One region of the Leptolyngbya sp. GGD genome, then DNA from elsewhere that is predicted to be linked to it. Evidence: predicted binding sites of a transcription regulator. Region 1 holds the regulator's gene; each other region holds the start of a gene.
The links. Region 1 encodes NtcA, which controls nitrogen genes in cyanobacteria. Its sites were predicted from a motif close to TTTGTANNNNNNNNTACAAA; they were not measured.
Positions count from the first base shown of each region.

Region 2: OU814_RS22315 (BMP family ABC transporter substrate-binding protein) is a predicted target of NtcA. The motif match lies at 2,177-2,196, and genes of this name have one in related genera.
Region 3: OU814_RS20665 (ammonium transporter) is a predicted target of NtcA. The motif match lies at 1,321-1,340, and genes of this name have one in related genera.

Region 1 is NZ_JAPQKE010000001.1:656,095-660,248, reverse strand. It holds gene fabI (enoyl-ACP reductase FabI) at 1-516, opposite strand, end outside; gene ntcA (global nitrogen regulator NtcA) at 956-1,627, shown strand; gene OU814_RS03135 (DUF3084 domain-containing protein) at 1,747-3,144, shown strand; gene OU814_RS03130 (resolvase) at 3,179-3,610, shown strand; gene OU814_RS03125 (DUF3146 family protein) at 3,624-3,884, opposite strand; gene pth (aminoacyl-tRNA hydrolase) at 3,881-4,154, opposite strand, start outside.
Region 2 is NZ_JAPQKE010000005.1:94,951-99,104, forward strand. It holds gene OU814_RS22300 (sensor histidine kinase) at 1-289, shown strand, start outside; gene OU814_RS22305 (formamidase) at 447-1,469, shown strand; gene biuH (biuret amidohydrolase) at 1,473-2,153, shown strand; gene OU814_RS22315 (BMP family ABC transporter substrate-binding protein) at 2,254-3,435, shown strand; gene OU814_RS22320 (sensor histidine kinase) at 3,607-4,154, shown strand, end outside.
Region 3 is NZ_JAPQKE010000004.1:311,326-315,479, forward strand. It holds gene OU814_RS20660 (ammonium transporter) at 1-1,010, shown strand, start outside; gene OU814_RS20665 (ammonium transporter) at 1,346-2,752, shown strand; gene OU814_RS20670 (hypothetical protein) at 2,902-3,051, opposite strand; gene petN (cytochrome b6-f complex subunit PetN) at 3,119-3,208, opposite strand; gene OU814_RS20680 (hypothetical protein) at 3,296-3,724, shown strand; gene OU814_RS20685 (SDR family oxidoreductase) at 3,714-4,154, opposite strand, start outside.

The DNA.
Region 1 (4,154 bases):
CACGTTCATTTCCAATGCTGCCTTGGCAATTCCCATGACGTTATAGTTCGGGATGACTTTCACACCACCGAGGTAAGTCAGCGTCACGATACTACCGCCTTCGCTCATTAGAGGTTTTGCGGCTCCAGCTAGTTGCACCAGCGAGTAAGAACTGATATCCAACGCCAGCGAATAACCCGCGCGCGACGTTTTGGAGAAATCGCCGGATAAATCATCTTTGCTAGCAAATGCGAGACAGTGGATCAGAATATCCAACTTGCCCCATTTGTCTTTCACGGTATTGAATGCGCTCTCAATCTGTGCGTCATCTTGCACGTTCAAAGGCAAGAACAAACTGGGATTGAGCGGCTCGGTCAAGTCGGCAACTTTCTTTTCCGCTTTGCCGGTTGCATCCGGTAGATAGGTGATGCCAATATTTGCGCCTGCTTTGTGTAGCTGCTGAGCGATGCCCCATGCGATCGAGCGGTTGTTCGCGATTCCCGTTACAAGTGCGTTCTTTCCAGTCAGGTCTAGCATGGTCTTCTACCGTGTAAAGCATTTATGAGGATAGCAGAAAGGGATCCCTCTCGAACTGCTCTTCGCTGACGCGATCGTCCCAAGCTTGGCGGATCGAGAATCGAATTGCGTCATTTCTCAGTTCGGTTTTTCTGCCAGCGAATCCTCTCTGATTCTGGTTCGGAATCCTTCATGATTCCTTAATGCCTCGCCCTAGAATATTCGTGCTTTCACGGTATGATCTGTGGAAATTATTGGGTCTGCCCAGAAGATTCCAGTAGATCGACTCGAAATTGCGCCTTCTTCTTAGAGAATTTACTGAGTTTTCTGAAGATCAAAGCGAAATTGTAGTTTACGACACTAAAACAGATCATAGACTCAGTTTTAGTGGTCTAAAGTCATCGATTGCTTACATAGACTGTTAGACTTCCCAGCTTCACTCGATACGACAAGGAAAGAAATGGTAGTGACCAAGGATAAACCGCTTGCAGCGATGTTTCGTCAGATTGGAGGGGGAGCATATCCTCCTGTTGTAGAGACGTTTGAACGCGGTAAGACCATCTTCTTTCCGGGCGATCCGGCGGAGCGGGTCTACTTTCTCGTCAAGGGTGCGGTTAAACTCTCACGGGTGTACGAGGCAGGAGAAGAAATTACCGTCGCGCTGCTTCGAGAAAATAGTGTGTTCGGGGTGCTTTCTCTGATCACAGGACAACGTGCCGATCGCTTTTATCACGCAGTTGCCTTCACCCCTGTCGAATTGCTGTCTGTTCCGATCGAACAAGTTGAAAAAGCGCTCAAAGACAATCCCGAACTCTCGATGCTGATGCTGAAAGGCTTGTCGTCGAGAATCTTACAAACTGAAATGATGATCGAAACGCTGGCGCACCGAGATATGGGATCGCGTCTTGTTAGTTTCCTCCTGATTCTGTGTCGTGACTTTGGTGTGCCCTCACAAGAGGGGATCATGATTGATCTCAAACTGTCTCACCAAGCGATCGCTGAAGCAATCGGCTCGACTCGCGTCACAGTCACCCGCTTACTGGGCGATTTGCGTCAGGACAAAATGATCTCAATTCACAAGAAAAAAATAACCGTTCATAATCCGGTAACGCTTAGTCAACAATTTACCTAATTCGATTAGAATTCAGTCCTGAGTGACTCACGCGAATCATAGAGCGAGCAGTCATAATGAAAGGCAAAGTCTGAAAGTGCCCTTAGAGTGCAGTATGTCTAGGGGTTTGTGGGAGCGTCATGTCCGATGTCGGGCTAATTCTAATTTTGGTGGTGTTGGTGTTAGGAGGGGTGATCGCGACAGTCGGCGATCGCTTAGGAACGCGCGTGGGAAAAGCCCGCCTCAGCTTGTTCAATCTCCGTCCCAAACAAACAGCAGTTGTCGTGACGATTTTGACGGGCACGCTGATTTCTGCCTCTACGTTAGGCGTTTTACTGCTTGCCAGTCGCACCTTTCGAGAGATGGTGTTGAACTTCGGGCGAATTCAAGCCGATTTGCGGGCGACAAATCGTGACCTCGATAAAGTCACGGCTGATCTCAAAACCACAGATCAGCGAAAAGCTGAGGTTGAGAAAGATCTAGAGCAAGCGCGATCGGAACGTGCCCAAATTGAGGAATATCTCAAGCGCCTCAATGCCAATCTTCAAGTTTCAGTCGCTCGACAACGAGAAACCGATGCCCAACTTCGCAGGACAGAAGCGCAGCGAGATCTCACCCGCAATCAGCTAGAAACAGTTTCTCAGCAAGCACTTTCGCTCCGCAACGAAATCAATCAGCTGGAATCTGAGCAGCAGGCGTTAATTGAACAACGGGATCAGGTGAAAGCCCAAATTGCGGAACGAGATGCGCAAATTGCGGAACGAACTGCCCTGATTGAAAAGCGCGATCGCGAAATTAATGAGCGCGATCAAGTCATTGCTCAACGCGAAGCAGAATTGAAAACCCTGGAACAGCAGAGAGCTTTTCTCGTGGCAGCCGTTCAGCAGATTCAGCAAGATGTGGAACAGATTCGCCGAGGTGATCTGGCAATTTTTCGGACACAAGTGCTGTCTTCAGGCGTTGTGCGCGTCGTCGAACAAGGTGGAGCCAAAGCAGCGGTCGATCAATTACTGCAATTGGCAAATCAGACCGCGATCGAGTCGCTTCGCCTGGGGCAGAACAATCAGCAAATTGTGCAAATCCCGATTGCGGAAGTGCAAAACCTCATTCAGCAAATTCAAGATGGTAAAGATTATCTGGTGCGGGTGCAAGCCGGGGCAAATTATGTTCTCGGTGACGACCGAGGCGTTGTCGTGAATATGAGTGCGGTGCCGAATCAGGTTGTCTTTTTAGCAGGAGATACGATCGCGACTCAAACGCTGGAACCGTCTAAACTGTCCCCCCAGGATTTTCAGAAAACCTTACAAGACCTAATTGCAGCTTCTAATGCCCGTGCCCGTGTCGCAGGGGTGATGAATGACAGACTAGAGGTTGAGAAACTGTTGAGTCTGGGATCTTTTATCGATCAGCTTCGCCGCTATCCGAATTCGATTGAATTGCGGGCAGTTGCATCGGATGTGACTTACACAGCGGGACCGCTCAAAATAGAATTAGTAGCGGTGCAGGATGGGCAGGTTGTGCTGCGGGCATCGAATTAGCAATCTGTAGACAGAACAACGGCAAGAGGTGAGTATGGCGGAACAGCCCGTTATTCTGGGATTTGATCCAGGGCGACAAAAATGCGGAGTCGCAGTGATGGGAGTCGATCGCCGAATTTATTATCATCAAGTGATCTCGTCTGAAGAGACGATTTCGACGATCGCATCTCTGAGGAGTCAGTTTCCGATTTCGCTGTTGGTCATGGGTGATCAGACTTCTTCTAAAACCTGGCGACAGAAGTTAGAGACTGATCTTAGTGAGCCGATGCGAATTATCACCGTCGATGAGCGCAATAGTTCGCTAGAGGCGCGCGATCGCTATTGGCAAATGTATCCACCGAAAGGGCTAACGCGGCTGATTCCTGAAGGGATGAGAACGCCGCCGCGACCGATTGATGACATTGTGGCAATTTTGTTGATTGAGCGGTATTTGGGGCGGTTGGTGAGTGGAGGAGTAGGGGAGTAGGGAGTGGGGGAGTTCACAACTCCGCCCGAATCGTAAACGAATAATCCCCACCCGGTTCAAGCTGATAATCTTTCGCTTCCAAAAATCTCCCTAGCGGTTCCTTAATCAAGGCTCGTCCGAGCGAAGGCTGAATGTTCAGCAATCCGCGTCGAAAATGCCAGTGAAACTGCCACTCATATTCGTTTGCTCTGACCTCGCCTTCGATACTGCCCTGTTGCCAGGACTGGCGCAAAATGCGGACATGGGCAGTGGTTTCAGGGAGACGTTTGCTCATGATGCAGACTTCGACTCTACAGATTGATTGTTGTAAAGGCTCATGGCTTTTTCAACCCCTTGCTTGAGACTGAGTTCGACGGCGCTGACTGTGAGGTTTAAAACCTCGTCGATCGCACCTTTCTCATTCGGGGCAAAGGTTCCTAAGACATGAGATACCGCATCTTTCTCGTTCGATTTGGCGCTACCGATACCAATTCTTAGGCGAGGAAATTTCTGAGTTCCCAGATGAGCGATCGCGGATTTCATTCCATTTTGCCCACCAGCTGAC
Region 2 (4,154 bases), on a different contig from region 1:
TGGCGAGTTTCTAGATTTCACCGTTTGGGATCAAGGGATTGGAATTGCAGAAGACAAACAGCATCTCTTGTTCAAACCCTTTCAGCAGGTCGATGGCTCATTGTCTCGTAAGCACGAAGGCACAGGTTTAGGGTTAGCGTTGACCAAGAAACTCGCTGAACTTCACGCTGGAACGGTGCTCATGCACTCGAAGGAAGGAGAAGGAAGTCAGTTTACGATTCGCTTACCGATGAATCTTCAGCATCCGGCAACGGTTGGAACGATTGCGATCGAACCCAATCGTCGCTGATTCAAATATCCGTTCGGCATTCTGCGTCTTAGGGGTGGAGCGATCGCGCAAACTGTGCGAATCGATGGAACGGAGCAAAACGGTATTCCAAAGTACGAATCGCCCTCAACCAAATGTGATAAAGCTGACAATCAGTTGAGTCTTGAGGGCAAAGTGCATGAGTGGTTTAGGTGGATTGAATAAATCTCCAAAGGGTGTTGTATTGGGACTGGTGCAGCTACAGCTTCCAAATGTTGTCACGCCCGACGATCTTGCGGCTCAGACCGATCGCATTTGCCAAATGGTCAGCAAAGCCCGTCGTAATATGCCCAGTATGGATTTAGTCGTCTTTCCAGAGTATTCCCTACACGGACTCTCGATGGACACAAATCCAAAAATTATGTGCCGAATCGATGGTCCAGAAGTTCAAGCCTTCCAAGCCGCCTGCCGAGAAAATCGCATTTGGGGATGCTTCTCGATCATGGAGTACAACCCACACGGCAATCCCTACAATAGCGGCATCATTATCGACGACCAAGGCGAATTGAAACTCTACTACCGGAAACTGCATCCTTGGGTTCCGGTTGAGCCTTGGGAACCTGGAAATCTAGGAATTCCGGTCTGTGAAGGACCGAATGGCAGCACGCTCGCGTTAATTATCTGCCACGACGGCATGTTCCCAGAAATGGCGCGCGAATGTGCTTACAAGGGTGCGGAAATCATGATTCGTACCGCAGGATATACCGCTCCAATCCGCCACAGTTGGCAAATTACCAACCAGGCGAATGCGTTTTGTAATCTGATCTACACCGCATCTGTGTGTATGTGCGGCACAGATGGCACATTTGACTCGATGGGCGAAGGTATGTTTGTCAATTTCGACGGAATGCCATTAGTGATGGGCAGCCATCGACCGGATGAAATTATCACAGCCGAATTGCGTCCCGATCTGGTGCGAGAAGCTCGGAGACACTGGAGCGTCGAAAACAATATTTACCAATTTGGGCATCGCGGCTATGTCGCGGTGAAAGGCGGAGCACAGGATTGCCCCTACACCTACATGAAAGACTTGGTGAATGAATCGTATCGCCTGCCTTGGGAAGATGAAGTGATTCACACCGATGGCACAAGCTGCGGATTTGACGCGCCAACGCGATCGTATCAAGGCGAAGAATTACCAACTTCAGTCACCAGAGGTTAAATCATGGGACGGTATGTAGAGGCTGAGCCTTATCAATATCCATTCAATGGCGATTTACGCCCTGAGAATACGGCTCTGATTGTGATTGATATGCAGACAGATTTCTGCGGTAAGGGCGGTTATGTGGACAAGATGGGCTATGACCTGTCTCTGACGCGCGCCCCGATCGAACCGATTCGGAACCTCCTCAAAGTGATGCGAGACCTGAATTACACAATTCTGCACACTCGCGAAGGACATCGCCCGGATCTCTCAGATTTGCCAGAAAATAAACGCTGGCGATCGCAACAAATCGGAGCCGGAATTGGCGATCCAGGACCTTGTGGGCGAATTTTGGTTCGAGGAGAGTCAGGTTGGGAGATTATTCCTGAACTCGCTCCATTACCCGGAGAAGTGATCATTGATAAACCCGGAAAAGGATCATTTTATGCCACTGATCTCGATTTGGTTTTGCACCGTAAAGGCATACAAAACTTGATCCTGTCCGGCATTACCACTGATGTCTGTGTGCATACAACCATGAGAGATGCCAACGATCGAGGATATGAATGTTTGTTACTGTCCGATTGTACGGGTGCAACGGACTATGGCAACCATCTAGCCGCGCTGAACATGGTCAAAATGCAGGGCGGTGTGTTTGGGGCGGTTGCCGATTCGACAGCATTGATTTCTGCGATCGCGTGAGCCTCTGCTCAGGCATCGCAAGATACGTGTTGAACAATACAAAAGCGAGCAGAAAAATCGATTTCAATACGATGGCAATTAACTTCTGTGAGGAGGAACGATGAGCAGTCAGGATTCACCGCGATCGCGCATTTCCCGCCGCCAAGTCATACGCGGATTGTTAGCGACTGGGGCATTTGGTGCAACTTCAAAGCTCTGGGTTGGCTGTACCCCAGCGAACGATTCTTCAACATCCAGTAGCAGCCCCGCCGCAGGCAAAGAACTTGTAATGGGGTTTATCTACGTCGGTCCTAAAGACGATTTTGGCTATAATCAAGCCCACTTCCAGGGAAAAGAAGGTGTCCAAGGTGTGAAAGTCGTCGATCAAGCCAGCGTGCCTGAAACGACCGAAGTACAAGAAGCAATGCGGAACATGATCGAGCAGGACAAAGCAACCGTTCTGTTTCCCACCTCATTCGGCTATTTTGACCCGCATATTCTTAAACTCGCCACCGATTATCCAGAAGTACAATTTTTCCACTGTGGCGCAATGTATGATGCAGCCAAGCATCCCAAAAATGTCGGCAGCTATTTTGGTTACATTGATGAAGCGCAGTATGTTGCAGGCGTGGTTGCCGGGCATATGAGCAAAACCGGAAAGTTAGGTTTTGTGGCAGCAAAACCAATTCCACAAGTGCTTCGCAACATCAATAGTTTTACCCTGGGAGCGCGAAGCGTTAAGCCAACAATTACAACCCAGGTGATTTTTACCGGGGACTGGTCTTTGCCAGTAAAAGAAGCGGAAGCGACCAACAGTTTGATTGACCAAGGGGCAGATGTGATTACTTGCCATGTAGACAGTCCGAAAGTTGTGATAGAAACGGCAGAGAAACGCGGGGCGTTTACGTCTGGCTATCACGCCAATCAGGCAGCACTTGCGCCGAAAGGCTATCTGACGGGTGCAGAGTGGGATTGGACGAAGGTGTATTCCGATTACGTCAAGATGATTCAAGAAGGTAAAACCTTGATGAATGGAGGGATTCCGCATTTGCTGCGCGGCGGATATAAGGATGGATTTGTGAAGATTTCGGCATTTGGACCGGCGGTGTCTGAGACTGCGAAGAAGGACGCCGAAGCCGCGAGGGACAAAATGAAGGCGGGTTCGCTAGTCATTTACAAAGGCGGACTCAAAGATAATACGGGTAAAGAGGTTGTCCCTGCTGGAAAAGACTATGCGACAACTGCGATCGAGCTTGAATCGATGAACTGGCTCGTAGAAGGGGTCGTTGGTAAAACGGCTTAGCAGTCTCGCTCAAGCTAGAGATTTGTTAGATCTGCGACGTTTCTAGAAAAAATGAGATCCTGATACTAAATTGGTTTGATTTGGTTACAAATCAATTCGGTGTCAGGATTTCGAGTGCAATGGGTGAAGTCGTTTAGAGTGATAAAGACTTTCTTTTTGCAATCCAGAACGATGAGTTGGATGAATTTGGTTTGGCTAGCTGGCGGCTTGGGAATTGGATTTGTGGGGGGTTGGTGGGCGAAGCGATCGTCTAAAGTCGCATCCTCTACTCTCGATCGCACATTGGAATTGGCGTATCAATCCGCACTCGAACTTGCGCAATTCAAGGCAGGATTTTTAGCCCGCACTTCCCACGAGTTACGATCGCCCTTAAGTGGATTAATCGGTTCGCAGCAATTAGTTCTAGGCGATCTCTGCGAATCGCCTGAAGAGGAGCGCGAATTTATTGAACAGGCGAACCTATCCGCTTTAAAGCTCGTGAAATTATTGGATGAAGTCATCCATGTTTCTAAAGTCGAATATGGAACCAGCCCATTAGACTTTCAGTCTGTTTCCGTCAGTGATGTGTTTGACAATGTATTTTCTTTAACGCATCTATTAGCAGAAAACCGGAATTTGCGATTTCAAATCGTGTTACCAGAACCCGATCTGGATGTGTTTGTCGATCGCAAAACGCTAGAGCAGATTTTAGTCAGTTTGATCAGTAGCGCGATCGCAAC
Region 3 (4,154 bases), on a different contig from region 1:
TGGTGTTTGCTGGAACAGCAGCGACGATCGTGTCGGGTGCTGTTGCTGAGCGGATCAAATTCATCGACTTCTTGCTGTTTAGCTTACTGTTGGTTGGGATTGCTTACCCCATTACAGGTCACTGGATCTGGGGCGGTGGCTGGCTAGCAACTCTCGGATTCTACGATTTTGCAGGTTCGACGGTCGTACACGCAGTTGGGGGTTGGGCGGCTCTGATGGGCGCTTCTTTCCTCGGTGCAAGAATTGGTAAATACAATGCAGATGGTTCTGCAAATGCGATTCCGCCTCACAATCTCAGTATTGCAACCTTGGGTGCTTTGATTCTCTGGTTGGGTTGGTTCGGATTTAACCCCGGCTCAACGATGAGCGTTGGGAATGGTTCTTTGATTGCTCATATTGCTTTGACAACGAACACAGGTGGCGCATTTGGTGCGATCGCGGCAACGGTAGTTGCATGGGCAATTTTAGGCAAGCCTGACTTGACGATGACCATCAATGGTCTGCTGGCTGGATTGGTCGCTGTTACAGCACCCTGTGCTTGGATTAGCGTTCCTTCTTCTGCGATCATCGGTGCGATTGGCGGTATTTTAGTTGTATTCGCCGTTGGGTTCTTTGATAAGTTGAAAATCGATGACCCAGTAGGTGCGATCGCAGTTCACTTAGTGAACGGTGTCTGGGGAACGCTGGCGCTCGGATTATTCAGCCAAGCTGATGCTTTTGGTGCAACTCCTGCTCCCAAAGCTGGATTGCTGTTTGGTGGCGGTATTGAGCAGTTTTGGTATCAGCTGGTTGGAGTCTTATCAGTAGGCGGCTTTACAGTCTTGGTTTCCAGCATCTTCTGGATTTTGCTGAAGTCTACTTTGGGTATCCGTGTGACCTCTGAAGAAGAACTGGAAGGTTTGGATATCAGCGAGCACGGTATGGAAGCTTATGCAGGATTTGCTAAGGAAAGTGCTTTTGGCTCTTCTAGTAACTACCCCAGCAGTTCATCTGAACCGACCAAGTATTAATGACTTGAAAGGTCTAATCTAAGATTCTGCGAAGAGCGCTCTCCAATTTGGAGAGCGCTCTTTTTGCACTTTGTTAAGTCCGATGAATCTATTAGGAATTCACATAATCTTTTAAGAAACATCCTCCCTAGTGATGAAACTTAGGGTCTGCTGGGATTAAGGCTTTCTCGATCGCAAAAGTGTAATTTCAATTACAGAATGAGCCTTTCAATTTTGGTGCAATCCAATAGCAATCATTCGGATTTCCAATGGTTTCTGTATTTACAGCCTAACGGAAGTCTGAAGATGAGTTCTTTATTGGCGTTGAAGGTTTGAAGCCAGTGTTGAAAAAAATCATGTGGACAGCGCTCACCACGATCGCGCTGTTTAGTATTCCGTTGATGGGTACTGCTCTTGCTGAGCCTGTGACGGCTGAAGCTGCAAAAGCTGCCGCCGATCAGGCAGCTAGCCAAGCTGATACAGCCTTTATGTTGATTTCGGCTGCCCTCGTGCTGCTGATGACTCCGGGTTTAGCGTTTTTCTATGGCGGTTTTGTTCGGTCTCGGAATGTTCTCAATACCATGATGATGAGCTTTATTCTCATGGGTATTGTTGGAACCAGTTGGATTCTGTGGGGTTATAGTCTTTCGTTTGCACCTGGAACTCCGTTTATCGGCGGGCTACAGTGGTTGTTCTTGAACGGTGTGGGTCTAGAAACGACAGGATATCTAGCGGGCAGCCAGCCCGATGCGGTTGTTTCCTATGCCGGAACGATCCCGCACCAAACGTTCATGATTTATCAGGCGATGTTTGCCATTATCACGCCTGCTTTGATTTCGGGTGCGATCGTTGAACGGATTAGCTTCAAAGCTTATTTCTGGTTCATTGTGTTATGGTCTGGAATTTTGTATCCGATTTTCGCTCACATGGTTTGGGCGAAAGGCGGATTTTTGGGCTTATATGGTGGCTTGGGTGCTTTGGACTTTGCAGGCGGAACCGTTGTTCACATCAGTTCTGGTGTGTCAGCACTGGTTGCAGCTTGGGTCTTAGGTCCGCGCAAAACGTACCCCAATCAGCCTGCTGCACCGCATAACGTTCCTTACATTTTGTTAGGAGCTGGATTGCTGTGGTTTGGGTGGTTTGGCTTTAATGGCGGCAGTGCTTTAGCCTCTGGCTCATTAGCGACAGTTGCATTCGTGGCAACGACAACTTCTGCCTCAGCAGCAGGTTTAGTCTGGGTGATTTTGGAATGGATCTTACGTGGCAAGCCGACCGCCGTTGGGATTGCCACAGGCGCAGTTGCTGGATTAGTTGGAATTACTCCGGCTGCGGGATTTGTGACTCCCGTTGCAGCTTTGCTGATTGGGGCAATCACTGCAACGGCTTGCTTCTTTGCTGTGAGTTTGAAAGCGAAGCTCCAGTTTGATGATTCGCTGGATACATTCCCAGTGCATGGTGTGGGTGGAACAATTGGTGCGATCTTAACTGGTATTTTTGCGACTAAAGCAGTCAACTCGGCTGGTGCAGATGGGTTGCTGGCAGGGAATGCAACCCAGGTGTTGACGCAGATTGAAGCGGTAGCCATCACTTATGTCTTGGCAGCGCTAGGAACGATCGTGATTCTGAAAGTCCTGAGCGCAGTCTTTGGTGGATTGCGAGTCCACCCAGATGCTGAGTTTCAGGGTGTAGATATTCATGAGCATGGTGAAGAAGGCTACGGTGAAGAGGTTACCGCAGGGTTCATGATGACTCGAGTTGAATAAGATGCGGTTACAGGGATGATTTACTTAAAAGGCTCTAGGAGTTGAAATCCTAGAGCCTTTTGATATGCGGTAGCAACTCGCTTTGCTAGTGTGCAGCTTTTGTCCTCTCTGTCCCCGATTTGGGAGCTTTGAAGTCAATTGAGGGTGTGTTAGCGTCGTTTGCTCGTTGGTTTTTTCTCTTGTTCGCGACGGCGACGATCGCGCCAATCTGCAATGGTGATATAGCCAACGCCACCAGTGATGGCTATGAGAAGACCAAACGCGACAAGCACCAGTGTGTTAAAAACTGTAAATTCCACGATCGGATCTCAAAGTTCTAGATTTTCAGTGCCCGCAGCGTGTTGACCACGGGCTGGAAACTAGGCATTAGAAGCCATTGCGTCCCCAAACGACCATTGCGATCGAGAAGGTAAAAACGGATAAAAGCGCGACCCAACCAAGTGACAAAATATCCATGATAAAAACGGGCGGTACAAAGGATGATAAATCTAATAATAAGGCAAAACGGGCTAGCGACTGGGGAACTGGGATCTAGAGATTGACATGCAACACTTAAAGCTGAGCTGGGAAGAACGAGTCGAGTCGTTGAAAGCAGGATTGCTTTCGGCAGGTTCGGTTGCGTTGATTTTTCCGTTGATTGCGTTATTGAATGATTTTTTGGTCAGCCGCTATCCCAGTGTTTCGATGAACTACTGGATTAGCGGCGCGATCGCGCTGTTTGCAGGGTTATTATTTGGGGTGACTTACCGCTACATTATTCGTGAAGATGAGAATTCTCACCTCAAATCTGGGGCGGTGCTGGCGTTTGGCTTAGTGCGAGGGTTGGCGCAGGTGGAAATGGGAATTGCCAATCAAAGTGCAGTCATCCCCATTGTCAGCTACGCAGTTGAAAGTGTTTTGTTGTTTGCGATCGCCAGACTGGTGCTTGATTGGGGGATGTCCCTTGGCTGGATTCAGCGATTTAAGGGATAAATTCTACAATTTCAGTTGCACCAGACAGTTGATTGCGATCGAGCGCCGAGAGAATTTTTTGATTGGCGCGATCGCTGATTAAGCATTTGCACACGAGATCTGCGACATCGGCACGGTGAATTGAGCCAGAGATTTTGGGATCTTCGGTGAGAAATCCGGTTCTGGTTGCGGGTTCGGACTTGAGACCGCCCGGACGCACGATCGTATAGGTCAGCCCGCTGTCGATCAGATGTTGTTCCGCTTTTTCTTTGTCTGCGAGAACCGCTCCTAGCGCTTCGAGAGCACGAGGCGGTAAGGCAACCACACTATCGCCGCACCCGATCGAGGTGACTAAGACGAATTTTTTCACGCCTGCTTTGCGTGCTGCATCAATTAAATTGCGATTGCCTTCATCATCAGCGCGTTTGATATCGCCGGGAAGACCGCCGAT